One region of the Streptomyces sp. NPDC058092 genome, then DNA from elsewhere that is predicted to be linked to it. Evidence: riboswitches for the same ligand, from Rfam matches in the RefSeq annotation. Region 1 holds a riboswitch; the other holds the start of a gene.

Region 1 (7,003 bases):
CCGAAGCACATGTACGAGGCCATGCAGACCGGCCCGCAGAGCATGCCGACCTTCCCGGACACGACGATGCCCGAGCAGCAGAAGCGGGACATCATCGCGTACGTCCAGACCGTGAACAGCGCCCAGTCGGAGAACCCGGGCGGTCTCAAGCTGGGTGGCCTGGGGCCGGTCAGCGAAGGCTTGTTCGGCTGGATCTTCGGGCTCGGCGCCCTGATCGCACTTGCCATTTGGGTCGCGGCCCACACCGCTAAGGCCAAGAAGTCATGAGTAGCCAAGAGATTCCAGACGAGAACCTGCCCGCTGAGCAGGACCACGCGCACGGCGCGGTAACGGTCGCGGACGACCCGTTCGCCGACCCGGGGCTGCCGGCCCACAAGCCGCGCATCCAGGACATCGACGAACGTGCCGCGAAGCGCTCCGAGCGCACCGTCGCGTTCATGTTCACGCTGTCCATGCTGGCGACGGTCGGCTTCATCGCCTCGTACGTCATCTTCCCGGTCGACAAGATCGTGTACATCTGGCCCTTCGGCCATGTGAGCGCGCTCAACTTCTCCCTGGGTCTGACCCTGGGCGTGGCCCTCTTCACGATCGGCGCAGGTGCCGTCCACTGGGCGCGCACCCTGATGACCGACGTGGAGGTCGCCGACGACCGGCACGCCATCGAGGCCGAGCCCGAGGTCAGGGCGAAGGTTCTCGCCGACTTCGCGGCAGGTGCCCAGGAGTCCGCGCTCGGCCGGCGCAAGCTGATCCGCAACACCATGTTCGGCGCGCTGGCCCTGGTGCCGCTCTCCGGTGTGGTGCTGCTGCGCGACCTCGGTCCGCTGCCGGAGAAGAAGCTCCGCAACACCCTGTGGGCCAAGGGCAAGCAGCTCATCAACATGAACACGATGCTGCCGCTTCGTCCCGAGGACGTCGCCGTCGGTTCGCTGACCTTCGCCATGCCCGAAGGGCTGACGGAGGAGGCGGAGGACTTCCAGAACCAGATCGCCAAGGCCGCGCTGATGATCATCCGCATCGAGCCGGAGAACATCAAGGACAAGCGCGAGCGCGAGTGGGCCCACGAGGGCATCGTGGCCTTCTCCAAGATCTGCACCCACGTCGGCTGCCCGATCAGCCTGTACGAGCAGCAGACGCACCACGTACTCTGCCCGTGCCACCAGTCCACCTTCGACCTCTCCGACGGCGCCCGCGTCATCTTCGGTCCGGCCGGTCACGCCCTTCCGCAGCTGCGGATCGGTGTGAACAGTGAGGGCAACCTCGAGGCGCTCGGTGACTTCGAAGAGCCCGTCGGTCCTGCATTCTGGGAGCGCGGATGAGTACTGCGACCACGAACACACCCGGTGCCGCCGCACCGGGCAATCGCAAGGCGCCCGCCGGCGAGCGGGTGGCCGACTGGGCGGACGGCCGGCTCGGGATCTACTCCCTGGCCAAGGCCAACATGCGCAAGATCTTCCCGGACCACTGGTCCTTCATGCTCGGTGAGATCGCCCTGTACAGCTTCATCATCATCATCCTCACGGGTGTGTATCTGACGCTGTTCTTCCACCCGAGCATGGGCGAGGTCGTGTACCACGGCTCGTACGAGCCGATGCAGGGCATCAAGATGTCCGAGGCCTACGCCTCGACACTGGACATCAGCTTCGACGTCCGTGGTGGCCTGCTGGTTCGCCAGATCCACCACTGGGCCGCGCTGATCTTCCTGGCCGGCATGTTCGTGCACATGATGCGCGTCTTCTTCACGGGTGCGTTCCGCAAGCCGCGTGAGGTCAACTGGTTGTTCGGCTTCCTGCTGTTCGTGCTGGGTATGTTCACGGGCTTCACCGGCTACTCGCTCCCGGACGACCTGCTGTCCGGTACGGGTGTCCGCTTCACCCAGGGCGCGATCCTGTCGATGCCGGTCGTCGGCACGTACATCTCGATGTTCATGTTCGGCGGCGAGTTCCCCGGCCACGACTTCGTCGGCCGGTTCTACTCGATCCACATCCTGCTGCTGCCGGGCATCATGCTCGGCCTGCTGGTGGCGCACCTGATCCTGGTCTTCTACCACAAGCACACGCAGTTCGCGGGTCCCGGCCGCACCAACAGGAACGTCGTCGGCATGCCGCTGTTGCCGGTGTACATGGCGAAGGCCGGTGGCTTCTTCTTCCTGGTCTTCGGCATCATCGCCGTCATCGCGGCCATCGCCTCGATCAACCCGATCTGGGCCATCGGCCCGTACCGCCCGGACCAGGTGTCCACCGGCGCCCAGCCCGACTGGTACATGGGCTTCGCCGAGGGTCTGATCCGAGTGATGCCCGGCTGGGAGATCAACCTCTGGGGTCACACGCTCGTCCTGGGTGTGTTCATCCCGCTGATGGCCTTCGGACTGGTGCTCGCGATCATCGCGGTCTACCCGTTCATCGAGTCCTGGATCACCGGGGACAAGCGCGAGCACCACATCCTGGACCGCCCGCGCAACGCCCCGACCCGGACGGCCTTCGGTGTCGCCTGGATCACCCTGTACTTCATCGTCTTCGTCGGCGGTGGCAACGACCTGTGGGCCACGCACTTCCACCTGTCGCTGAACGCCATTTCCTGGTTCGTCCGGATCTTCATCTTCGTGGGCCCGGTCCTCACGTTCATCGCCACCCGGCGGATCTGCCTCGGCCTCCAGCGCCGTGACAAGGAGAAGGTGCTGCACGGGCGCGAGTCCGGCATGATCAAGCGCCTGCCGCACGGTGAGTTCGTCGAGATCCACGAGCCGCTCGGCCCCGAGCAGCTGCACACGCTCACCGCGCACGAGCAGTACAAGCCGGCCGAGATCGGCCCGACGGTCGACGAGAACGGTGTCGAGCGCAAGGTGTCCGTCCTGCAGAAGCTGCGTGCCAAGCTCAGCAAGGGTTACTACGGCGAGGACAACCAGATCGCCAAGCCCACCGTCGAGGAGTACAAGGAGATCACCAGCGGCCACGGTCACCACTGATCGTCTGAACTGATCGCCACAGCAGGAGCCCCGTCCATCCGATGGACGGGGCTCTTCGCTGTCCCCGGCCCTCGATAGGGTGGGGCTATCCCTTTTATCGGCTGTGGACCCCAGGAGCGGACCATGAACGTTGTGACCCCGGTCGGCGGCGACAGCGTGGCGGACCGTTCCTGGCCCGGCCTGCTGAACCCGCTGCTGCGTGGCGAGAACCTGACCGCGGACGACACCGCGTGGGCGATGGACCGCATCATGAGCGGTGAGGCGAGCGATGTGCAGATCGCCGGTTTCGCGGTGGCCCTGCGCGCCAAGGGCGAGACGGTCGAGGAGGTGTCCGGGCTGGTGCGCGCGATGTACGAGCACGCCCACACCATCCACGTACCCGGCCGTACGGTCGACATCGTCGGCACCGGCGGCGACCTCGCCAAGACGGTCAACATCTCCACGATGTCGGCGATCGTCATCGCGGGCACCGGCGCCAAGGTCGTCAAGCACGGCAACCGCGCGTCCTCGTCGGCGAGCGGTTCCTCCGACGTGCTGGAGAAGCTCGGCGTCAATCTGGACCTCAGCGCGCAGCGGGTCGTCGAGGTCGCCGAGGAAGCGGGCATCACCCTCTGCTTCGCGGTGAAGTTCCACCCCGCTCTGCGGTACGTGGCCAGGGCCCGCAAGGAACTCGGTGCCCCGACGACGTTCAACATCCTGGGGCCGCTCACCAACCCGGCGAAGGTGCGCTCCCAGGCCATCGGCGTCGCCGACCTGCGGATGGCGCCCATCGTCGCCGGTGTCCTCGCCGAGCGCGGCAATTCGTCGCTGGTCTTCCGCGGCGACGACGGCCTGGACGAGCTGACGACGACCGCGACCTCGCGCGTCTGGGTGGTCCGGGACGGATCGGTGCGCGAGGAGGCGTTCGACCCGCGCGACGTCGGCCTGGACCTGGTGCCGCCACAGGCGCTCCGCGGCGGCGACCCCTCGTACAACGCGGACGTGGCCCGCCGGGTGCTGGCAGGCGAGCACGGGCCGGCGCGGGAGGCCGTGCTGCTCAACTCCGCGGCGGCGCTGGTGGCCCTGGACCCGACGGACGGCACACTCAACGAGCAGATCGCCGCCGGTATCGCGAAGGCGGCCGAGTCCATCGACTCGGGGGCGGCCCGGCAGGCGCTGGAGCGCTGGGTGGCGGTCAGCAACGCCTGAGCGGACGGAAGGTGACGCGGGGCGCGGTCCGGATCCTGGACCGCGCCTTGCGGGTCGACGCACGTATGGCAAGATGCTGCGCAGGTCATGAGTGACAGCGACTACGGCCCCGGCCCGCTGTCCGGCAACCCTCCGTCCGTGGCGGGGTGCCCCGGGTGAAGACCAGGCCGTAGGCAGCGAGGTCTGCGGCAAGCGCGGGCCCCTCGGCATCTGTGAATGCCAACCCCCGGGGTCCTGGTCCCCAGGGAGTCTCTTGTGAGCAAGCGAATGCGATAGGGCTTCCCGGCCCTCCTCCGCACCCCTTTTTTTCTCTTTCCGCTGCGCTGCCGCGTATCCGCCGGCGCACGCGATTCGCCTGCCTGTTACGGGAGTTCGCCATGTCTGTCTTCACCGCTGCCGCCGACCAGTCGCTTTGTACCCCTCTGCCGGTTCTGGGCAAGGATGTAACGGTTCCGCTCGTCACGGGTGGTGAGGTCACGTACGCCGCTCTCGACTACGCCGCCAGCGCCCCCGCCCTGCAGCGCGTCTGGGACGACGTCGCCGCGTACGCCCCGTACTACGGCAGCGTCCACCGCGGTGCCGGGTACCTCTCGCAGCTCTCCACGGACCTCTTCGAGAACAGCCGCGCGACGGTCGCGGAGTTCCTCGGGTGCCGCGCCGAGGACCAGGTGATCTTCACCCGGTCGACCACCGACTCCCTCAACCTGCTGGCCGCCGTCATCCCCGCCGACTGCCAGGTCTTCGTGTACGAGACCGAGCACCACGCCTCGCTGCTGCCCTGGCGCGACGCCCGGGTGACCTACCTGAACGCCCCGCGCACCCCGGCCCGGGCCGTCGAGACGCTGGAGCGGGCGCTCGCCGGCCGTGACCCCTACGGCCCCGCGCTGGTCTGTGTCACCGGCGCCTCCAACGTCACAGGTGAACTGTGGCCGGTGAAGGAGCTGGCGGCCGCCGCGCACGCGCACGGTGCCCGGATCGTGCTGGACGCCGCGCAGCTCGCCCCGCACCACCCCGTCGACATCACGGACCTGGACGTCGACTGGGTCGCCTTCTCCGGGCACAAGCTGTACGCGCCGTTCGGCTCGGGCGTGCTCGCGGGCCGGGCCGACTGGCTGCGGGACGCCGAGCCGTACCTGGCCGGCGGCGGCGCCTCGCGCAGGGTCGCCCGGCGCGGCGACGGCGGAGTGGACGTCGAGTGGCACACCACCGCCGCCCGCCACGAGGCCGGTTCCCCCAACGTCATCGGCGTGTACTCCATCGCCTCCGCCTGCAAGGCGCTCACCGAGGCCGGCTTCGACGACCTGGTCGCCCGGGAGCAGCACCTCGTCAGCGCGGTCCGGACCGGTCTCGCGGAGGTCCCCGAGGTCAAGGTGCTCTCGCTGTTCGGTGACGACGCCCCGAGGGTCGGCGTCATCTCCTTCGTGGTGGAGGGCTGGAACAGCTCGCACTTCGCCGCCGCGCTCTCCGCCGAGTACGGCATCGGGGTCCGCGACGGACTGTTCTGCGCACACCCGCTGGTCCGCACCCTGCTGGGCAGCGACCCGCAGGAGGCCGGCGAGTGCGGCGCGCCCGAGGCCGAGCCGGGCGAGCTCCCCCGGTCTCGAACGAACCCGACCGTGGGGACCCCCTTGCTCAACGCGATCCGGGTGAGCTTCGGGGCCGGCACGCCGGACGAGCACATCGAGCGGTTCGTCCGCGCGGTCAAGGAGCTGGTGAGCGAGGGTGCCCAGTGGAAGTACCGCACCGAGGACGGCCGCTGCGTCCCGGACCGGGGCACGGCGCAGCTCTGACGGCCACGTAACACTTCGGCGAGGGACGGGCGTCCGAGCCCGTCCCCCGCCGGAGTATTACGCCGTAATACGGGGGCGTACCTACGCGTCGAGGCCGATGGCGAAGGCGGCCTCCAGGTCATGCTGCGAGTACGTACGGAACGCCACATGCGTGTCGGTGGCCTCGACGCCGGGGATCTTGCTGATCCGGCCGGGGATGACGTCCGCCAGATCGTCGTGCTTGGCCACCCGGACCATGGCGATCAGGTCGTACGTACCGGTGACCGAGAAGACCTCGCTGACGCTGTCCAGTGCGGCGATGGCTTCGGCGATCTCGGGAATCCGGTCCACGCTGGTTTTGATGAGCACGATCGCGGTGATCACGGCTGGCTTTCTCCCTCGGTGGCCCTGGCTGGAGTCTTCACTCTATCCGTACGCCGGTAACGCCCCCAGGCGTAGAGAAAGCCGAGGGCGAAGCCGACCACATGGGCCAGATAGGCCACGCCGGGCCCCCCGCTGCCCGCGCTCCGGACCGCCAGCCACTGCAGGGCGAACCAGAAGATCAGCACGATCCAGGCGGGGAAGCGCAGCGGCAGGAAGAAGAGGAACGGGAACAGGCTGGTGACCCGGGCCCTGGGGAACAGATAGAGGAACGCCCCGAGCACCGCCGAGATCGCCCCCGACGCGCCGACGAGCGTCTCGTCGGACGTGGCGTGCGCGGCGGCGTAGGCGACCAGGGCGAGATAGCCGCAGGCGACGTAGAAGAAGGTGAACTCGGTACGGCCCATGCGCTCCTCGGTCATCGCCCCGAACACGTACAGGAAGAGCATGTTGCCGAGCAGATGCAGCCAGCTGCCGTGAACGAAGAGGGCGGTGAGCGGGGTGAGCAGGGCGCGTGCGGAGCCGTCCCACAGCTCGCTCGGGATCACGCCCCAGCGTTCGAAGTACCCGGCCTGGGCGGCGAGCAGGGCGTCGGCGGTGCCGTAGGACGAGTTGAAGCCGGAGAGCGGGCTGATCAGGAAGACCAGACAGCACAGGGCGATCAGGGCATGGGCCACCGACGGTCCGCCCGAGGTGACCGTCC
Region 2 (7,003 bases), on a different contig from region 1:
GCGATGTCGCCGAGCATGGCCTTGCGGCGGTCACCGAAGCCCGGGGCCTTGACGGCGACGGACTTGAAGGTGCCACGGATCTTGTTGACGACCAGGGTCGACAGGGCCTCGCCCTCGACGTCCTCGGCGATGATCAGCAGCGGCTTGCCGGACTGCATGACCTTCTCCAGCAGCGGAAGGAGGTCCTTCACGTTGCTGACCTTGGAGTTCACGATCAGGATGTACGGGTCGTCGAGCGACGACTCCATGCGCTCCATGTCCGTGGCGAAGTACGCCGAGATGTAGCCCTTGTCGAAGCGCATACCCTCGGTGAGCTCCAGCTCCAGACCGAAGGTCTGGGACTCCTCGACGGTGATGACGCCTTCCTTGCCGACCTTGTCCATGGCCTCGGCGATGAGCTCGCCGATCTGGGTGTCGGCGGCGGAGATGGAGGCGGTCGAAGCGATCTGCTCCTTGGTCTCCACGTCCTTGGCCTGCTCCAGGAGGGCGGCGGAGACGGCCTCGACGGCCTTCTCGATGCCCCGCTTGAGGGCCATCGGGTTGGCACCCGCGGCGACGTTGCGCAGGCCCTCGCGGACGAGAGCCTGGGCGAGAACGGTGGCGGTGGTCGTACCGTCGCCGGCGACGTCGTCCGTCTTCTTGGCGACCTCCTTGACCAGCTCCGCACCGATCTTCTCGTACGGGTCCTCCAGCTCGATCTCCTTGGCGATGGAAACACCATCGTTGGTGATCGTGGGGGCGCCCCACTTCTTCTCAAGGACGACGTTGCGGCCCTTGGGGCCAAGGGTGACCTTGACGGCGTCGGCGAGCTGGTTCATGCCGCGCTCGAGACCGCGCCGGGCCTCCTCGTCGAACGCGATGATCTTGGCCATGTGAAGTGGTCCTCCCGGACAGGGGTGGATTGCTCCGGACCGAGTGGCGCCCGCGACGGACGGCCTGCCTGACCGGTGGTTCCTTGCCCCACCGGACCTGCGGGCCTCACCGGCCCGGTCCAAGTTCTGTCACTCTCACCTGGAGAGTGCTAACGCCAATGATTAGCACTCGACCCCGGAGAGTGCAAGCGTCCGCCTCGGGATGTGGACAACGAAGGCCACCCTCGGACGGCCCCGAACACACGGTCGCGCGGGCGCACGGACGCACGGACACGCAGACGCACGGAAGGCCCGTACCTCTGGGGTACGGGCCCTCCGTGCGTGAGTAGTGTCGTTGGCCGACCGCGTCGAGCTCAGCCGACGGCGAGCTTGACCATGTCCGCCTGCGGCCCCTTCTGGCCCTGCGAGATCTCGAATTCAACTCGCTGACCCTCTTCGAGGGTGCGGTACCCGTCCATCTGGATCGCGCTGTAGTGGACGAAAACATCCGCACCACCGTCGACCGCGATGAAGCCGTACCCCTTCTCCGCGTTGAACCACTTGACGGTGCCCTGAGCCATGCCTAACTCCCCTATTACTGGCCCTTGCACAGGACCGCACTTCGCGGACCCGGGTCAGAACTCACCCTCCGACAGGAGAGGGTGCGTGCGCCGGAACGCGTCGACCGCGGCCGAATGTATCTGCCCAACTGCCCTCTGCAACAGGTCAATCGGACGAGAATTCTGGGCAGCACCGAACGCCCGAATATGAGGAATTCGTGGGATTCCAGGGCAAGTCGGGCCGGGCAAAGGCGACTTATGGCGCAAGGAGATCGAGTACTTTGGCTGCTTCTTGTCGTGACCGGGCGCATTCTCATATGCGGGCGGCACGGGCAGCTGGGGGGACTTCCCACACTGTACCGCGCTCAACCATGCAGAATTGCCCCCTCCGCTTCTCGCAGAGAGGGCAATTCCGATAACGCGGTGAAGCCGGCCCGGGATCCGGACGGGGGGTCAGCAGCCGCCCGCGACCGCCGGGATGATCGAGATGCCGGCGTCGTCCGGCGTGGCCGTCTCCAGGCCGCCCTCGAAACGCACGTCGTCGTCGTTGACGTACACGTTCACGAAGCGGCGCAGCTTGCCCTGGTCGTCCAGGACGCGGGCGGCGATGCCCGGGTGGTTCTGCTCCAGGGACTCGATGACCTGGGAGAGGGTCGAGCCCTCGGCCGGGACCTCGGCCTGGCCGCCCGTGTAGGTGCGGAGGATGGTGGGGATACGGACCTTGACGCTCATGGTGGGTGCCCTTCCTGCAGTCTCGGGTGGTCAGCTGGTGGCGAGTCCGGCGGCGCGGAACGCGTCCAGGCTCGGGCGGATCGTGGCGGTCGCCTGCGAGGTGGCGGCCACCGCGTCCAGGGTCTTGAGGCCGTCACCCGTGTTGAGGACGACGGTGGTCAGCGCCGGGTCGATCAGACCGGCCTCGATCAGCTTCTTCGTGACGCCGACCGTCACGCCGCCCGCCGTCTCCGCGAAGATGCCCTCGGTGCGGGCGAGGAGCTTGATCGCGTCGACGACCTGCTCGTCGTTGACGTCCTCCACCGCGCCGCCGGTGCGGCGGGCGATGTCCAGGACGTACGGGCCGTCGGCCGGGTTGCCGATCGCCAGCGACTTGGCGATGGTGTTCGGCTTCTGGGGCCGTACGACGTCGTGACCGGCCTTGAAGGCGGTGGAGACCGGGGAGCAGCCCTCGGCCTGGGCGCCGAAGATCTTGTACGGCCTGTCCTCGACCAGGCCCAGCTTGATCAGCTCCTGGAGACCCTTGTCGATCTTCGTGAGCTGCGAGCCGGACGCGATCGGGATGACGATCTGGTCGGGCAGCCGCCAGCCGAGCTGCTCGCAGATCTCGTACGCCAGGGTCTTGGAGCCCTCGCCGTAGTAGGGGCGCAGGTTGACGTTGACGAAGCCCCAGCCCTCGCCGAGCGGGTCGCCGATGAGCTCCGAGCAGAAGCGGTTGACGTCGTCGTAGTTGCCCTCGATGCCGACCAGCTCACCGCCGTACACCGCGGCCATGACGACCTTGCCCTGCTCCAGGTCGTGCGGGATGAACACGCAGGAGCGCAAACCGGCGCGGGCGGCGGCGGCACCCACCGCACCGGCGAGGTTGCCGGTGGAGGAGCAGGAGAGGGTGGTGTAACCGAAGGCGCGGGCGGCCTCGACGGCGATGGCGACGACGCGGTCCTTGAAGGAGTGCGTCGGGTTGCCGGAGTCGTCCTTGACGTACAGACCGCCGGTGACGCCCAGCTCACGGGCGAGGTTGTCGGCCTTGACCAGCTTGGTGAAGCCGGGGTTGATGTTGGGCTTGTCCGCGACATCGGCGGGGACCGGCAGCAGCGGCGCGTAACGCCAGATGTTGTCGGGTCCGGCCTCGATGCGCTTCTTCAGCTCGTCGGGGGAGCCGCTCGGCAGGTCGTACGCCACTTCGAGCGGCCCGAAACAGGACGCGCAGGCGAAAATGGGACCGAGTTCGAAACGCTCGCCGCACTCGCGGCAGGAAAGCGCCGCGGCGGGACCCAGATCGACAACCTCGGCGGAAGAGTCGGTGCTTACTGCAACAGTCTGCGCAGCCATGGAGGCGAGGCCCTTTCTCCTCATCTTCCTCGCGGCGCATTTCGCCACGAGACGGAATTGGCACCTTCCCCACCTGACCTCGCGGAGTGGGGTCTCCCCTGTTCGAGCGAAGCCGAGAACAAGGGGATGGGAGGGTTGCCGGGACTTCAACGGGCCGTTCCCTCAGTCCCTCTGGATGAGCGCTATGGCGCTGGATCTTCGATCCAGGCGTTTATTGGCGGACCGACCCCGACATGCGACGGCCGTCCGCGTTGTTCAAGACTGTAACCGAAGCACCGGACGGTCGAGATAGTCGTCCGAACCGCGAGATGGATCACATACAGGGAGTATCGACCGTGCTGGAAGAGGTCGAAAGCTGGCTGGCCAGGCGTTCCTGGTCGGTCGCCGACCGCCCGCTGGACCGGCTCCTCGCCGCCAAGGAACGGGGTCGTGGAAGCGTGAGTGTGGTGCTGCCCGCGCTGAACGAGGAGGCGACGGTCGGTGCGATCGTCGCGACGATCCGGCGCGAGCTGATGGAGAAGGTCCAGCTGGTCGACGAGCTCGTGGTGATCGATTCCGGTTCCACGGACGCCACCGCGAAGGTGGCCCGGGAGGCCGGCGCGCGGGTGGTGCACCGGGACGACATACTGCCCCGGATACCCGCCGTGCCCGGCAAGGGCGAGGTGCTCTGGCGGTCGCTCCTGGTGACCGGCGGGGACATCGTCTGCTTCGTCGACGCCGACCTGAAGGAATTCTCGGCCGACTTCGTCTCCGGCATCGTCGGCCCGCTGCTGACCGATCCGGACGTCCGGTTCGTCAAGGCGATGTACGACCGCCCGCTCGGTGACACGGCAGGTCAGGGTGGTCGCGTCACCGAGCTGGTGGCCCGTCCGCTGCTCAATCTGCACTGGCCGCAGCTGGCCGGCTTCGTCCAGCCGCTGGGCGGCGAGTACGCCGTACGCCGCTCCCTCCTCGAACAGCTGCCCTTCCCCGTCGGGTACGGAGTGGAGCTGGGCCTCCTGGTCGACGCGCTGCACACCGTGGGTCTGGACGCGCTGGCCCAGGTCGACGTGGGAGTGCGCAAGCACCGCCACCAGGACGGGCAGGCGCTCGGCCGGATGGCGGCGGCGATCTACCGGACCGCGCAACTCCGGCTGTCCCGCGGGCACCTGGTACGGCCGTCGCTCACCCAGTTCGAGCGCGGTGAGGACGGTTTCGTACCGCGCACCCATGCCGTGGACACCGAGGAGCGGCCTCCGATGCGTGAGATCGAGGAGTACGTTTCGCGCCGCGCGGCCTGACGCGGCCCGACTTCGCACGTTTGCACGTTTGGACGGTTCGTGATCTGGCTAGATTCCGCAACATGGTCTCCGAGCACGAAGCCCAGTCCGCCGCCCAGGTCCTCGTCGCGTCCAACCGTGGCCCGGTGTCGTACACCCTGGGCACGGACGGATCACTCGACGCGAAGCGGGGCGGCGGCGGGCTCGTCTCCGGGCTGAGCGCCGTCAAGGACAAGCTGTGGGTGTGCGCCGCGCTCGGTGACGGGGACCGGGAGGCGGTCCGGCGCGGGGTCGGTGAGCCCGGCGTACGGATGCTCGACATCGACGCGGCCGTCCACGCGGACGCGTACAACGGCATTGCGAATTCGGTGCTCTGGTTCGTCCACCACATGCTGTACCAGACCCCGCTGGAGCCGGTCTTCGACGCGGAGTTCCGAAGGCGGTGGGCGTCGTTCGAGACGTACAACCGGGCCTTCGCCGAGGCGCTCGCCGAGGAGGCGGGCCCCGGGGCGGCGGTGCTGGTGCAGGACTACCACCTGGCGCTGGTGCCCGGCATGCTCCGCGGTCTCCGCCCCGACCTGCGGATCGGCCATTTCTCGCACACCCCGTGGGCGCCCGTCGACTACTTCCGCCTGCTCCCCGACGACATCGCCGAGCAGCTGCTGCACGGCATCCTGGGCGCCGACCGGGCGGCCTTCCTGACCCGGCGCTGGGCGGACGCCTTCATCGGCTGCTGCACGGAGCTCCTGGGCGGCACCGGGCGGACCAGGATCGGGGTGCACGGGCTCGGCGCGGACGCCGAATTCCTGCGCCGGCGCGCGCACGAGGCGGACGTGGAGGAGCGGATGGCGGCGCTGCGGGAGCAGATCGGCCCCGGGCGGAGGACGATCGTACGAGTGGACCGGACGGAACTGTCCAAGAACATCGTGCGCGGGCTGTTCGCCTACCGCGAGCTGCTCGAAGAGCGGCCCGAATGGCGCGAGCGGGTCGTCCATGTCGCCTTCGCGTACCCCTCGCGGCAGGACCTGGCGGTGTACCGCGACTACACGGCCGAGGTGCGGCAGGTCGCCGACGACATCAACGCCGCGTACGGCACGGCGGGCTGGACGCCGGTCGTGCTCCACGTCAAGGACGACTTCGCCCGCTCGCTCGCCGCGTACCGGCTGGCCGACGTGGCGCTCGTCAACCCGATCCGCGACGGCATGAACCTGGTCGCCAAGGAGGTCCCGGTGGTCTCCGACCACGGCTGCGCGCTGGTGCTGTCGCGGGAGGCGGGTGCGTACGAGGAGCTGGGCAGCGACGCGGTCGTCGTGAACCCGTACGACGTGTCCGCGACGGCCGCGGCGCTGCACGAGGCGCTCACCATGGCGGACGACGAACGGGCGGCCCGCACGGAACGGCTGGCCGCGGCGGCGGTGGCGCTCCCGCCGCAGCAGTGGTTCCTCGATCAGCTGGACGCGCTGCGGCGGGAGTGAGCCGGTCAGATCCGTTCGGCCAGGGCCGCCAGGAAGCCGATGACGGCTCCGGGGCCGTTCAGCAGCAGATCCGCGCGTTCGGCCAGTTCGGGCACTTCGGCGCTGCCGCTGCAGACCAGCAGGCCCGGGATGCCGTCGGGGCCCTCGGTGCGGAGCTTCTCCACGGCGGCGTACGCGGCGAGGTCGCCCAGGTCGTCGCCCGCGTACAGGACGGACTCCGCGTCGGTCTCCCGTACGTACTGTGCGAGCGCCACGCCCTTGTCCATGCCCGGCGGGCGCAACTCCAGGACCAGGCGGCCCGGTTCGACGATCAGCCCGTGCCGGGCGGCGAGCTCGCCGAGGGGTTCGCGCAGGGCGTCGAACGCGGCCTGCGGGTCGGTGGCGCGGCGGGTGTGGACGGCGAGCGCCTGGCCCTTCTCCTCGATCCAGGTGCCGTGCCACGCGTCGAACCGGTCGAGCACGCCCGGGAGTTCGGCGCGGACCGCGGCGACGCCGGGGTGCGGGGCGGGGGTGCGGACGGTGCCGGACACGGCGTCCCAGCGTTCGGTGCCGTAGTGGCCGAGGACGACGAGGTGGTCCAGTCCCCGCACTCCGGCGAAGCCGCCGTGCCGGACCGCGACGCCGGCCGGGCGTCCGGTGATCACGGCGATGGACGCCACTTTCGGGGCGAGCGCGACGAGCGCGTCGACGGCGCCGGGGTGGGCGCGGGCCTGCTCCGGGTCCGGGACGATGTCGGCGAGGGTGCCGTCGAAGTCGAGCGCGATGACGGCGCGGTCGGGGCGCGCGAGGATCGC

Evidence for each region. A riboswitch is a leader RNA that binds a small molecule or an ion and turns the genes downstream of it on or off. The one in region 1 is predicted to bind S-adenosylmethionine.
Region 2: another riboswitch for S-adenosylmethionine. It lies ahead of thrC (threonine synthase); the one in region 1 lies ahead of ACFVV1_RS31355 (aminotransferase class V-fold PLP-dependent enzyme).

What each region holds. Positions count from the first base shown of each region.
Region 1 is NZ_JBHVSY010000024.1:53,256-60,258, forward strand. Features, by position in the region: gene ACFVV1_RS31335 (c-type cytochrome) at 1-267, shown strand, start outside; gene ACFVV1_RS31340 (Rieske 2Fe-2S domain-containing protein) at 264-1,316, shown strand; gene ACFVV1_RS31345 (cytochrome bc complex cytochrome b subunit) at 1,313-2,962, shown strand; gene trpD (anthranilate phosphoribosyltransferase) at 3,086-4,150, shown strand; SAM riboswitch class IV at 4,234-4,351, shown strand; gene ACFVV1_RS31355 (aminotransferase class V-fold PLP-dependent enzyme) at 4,528-5,940, shown strand; gene ACFVV1_RS31360 (Lrp/AsnC family transcriptional regulator) at 6,022-6,303, opposite strand; gene ACFVV1_RS31365 (rhomboid family intramembrane serine protease) at 6,300-7,003, opposite strand, start outside.
Region 2 is NZ_JBHVSY010000012.1:58,813-65,815, forward strand. Features, by position in the region: gene groL (chaperonin GroEL) at 1-872, opposite strand, end outside; gene ACFVV1_RS20930 (cold-shock protein) at 1,226-1,432, opposite strand; gene ACFVV1_RS20935 (MoaD/ThiS family protein) at 1,865-2,143, opposite strand; gene thrC (threonine synthase) at 2,174-3,475, opposite strand; SAM riboswitch class I at 3,493-3,657, opposite strand; gene ACFVV1_RS20945 (glucosyl-3-phosphoglycerate synthase) at 3,811-4,755, shown strand; gene ACFVV1_RS20950 (trehalose-6-phosphate synthase) at 4,818-6,209, shown strand; gene otsB (trehalose-phosphatase) at 6,215-7,003, opposite strand, start outside.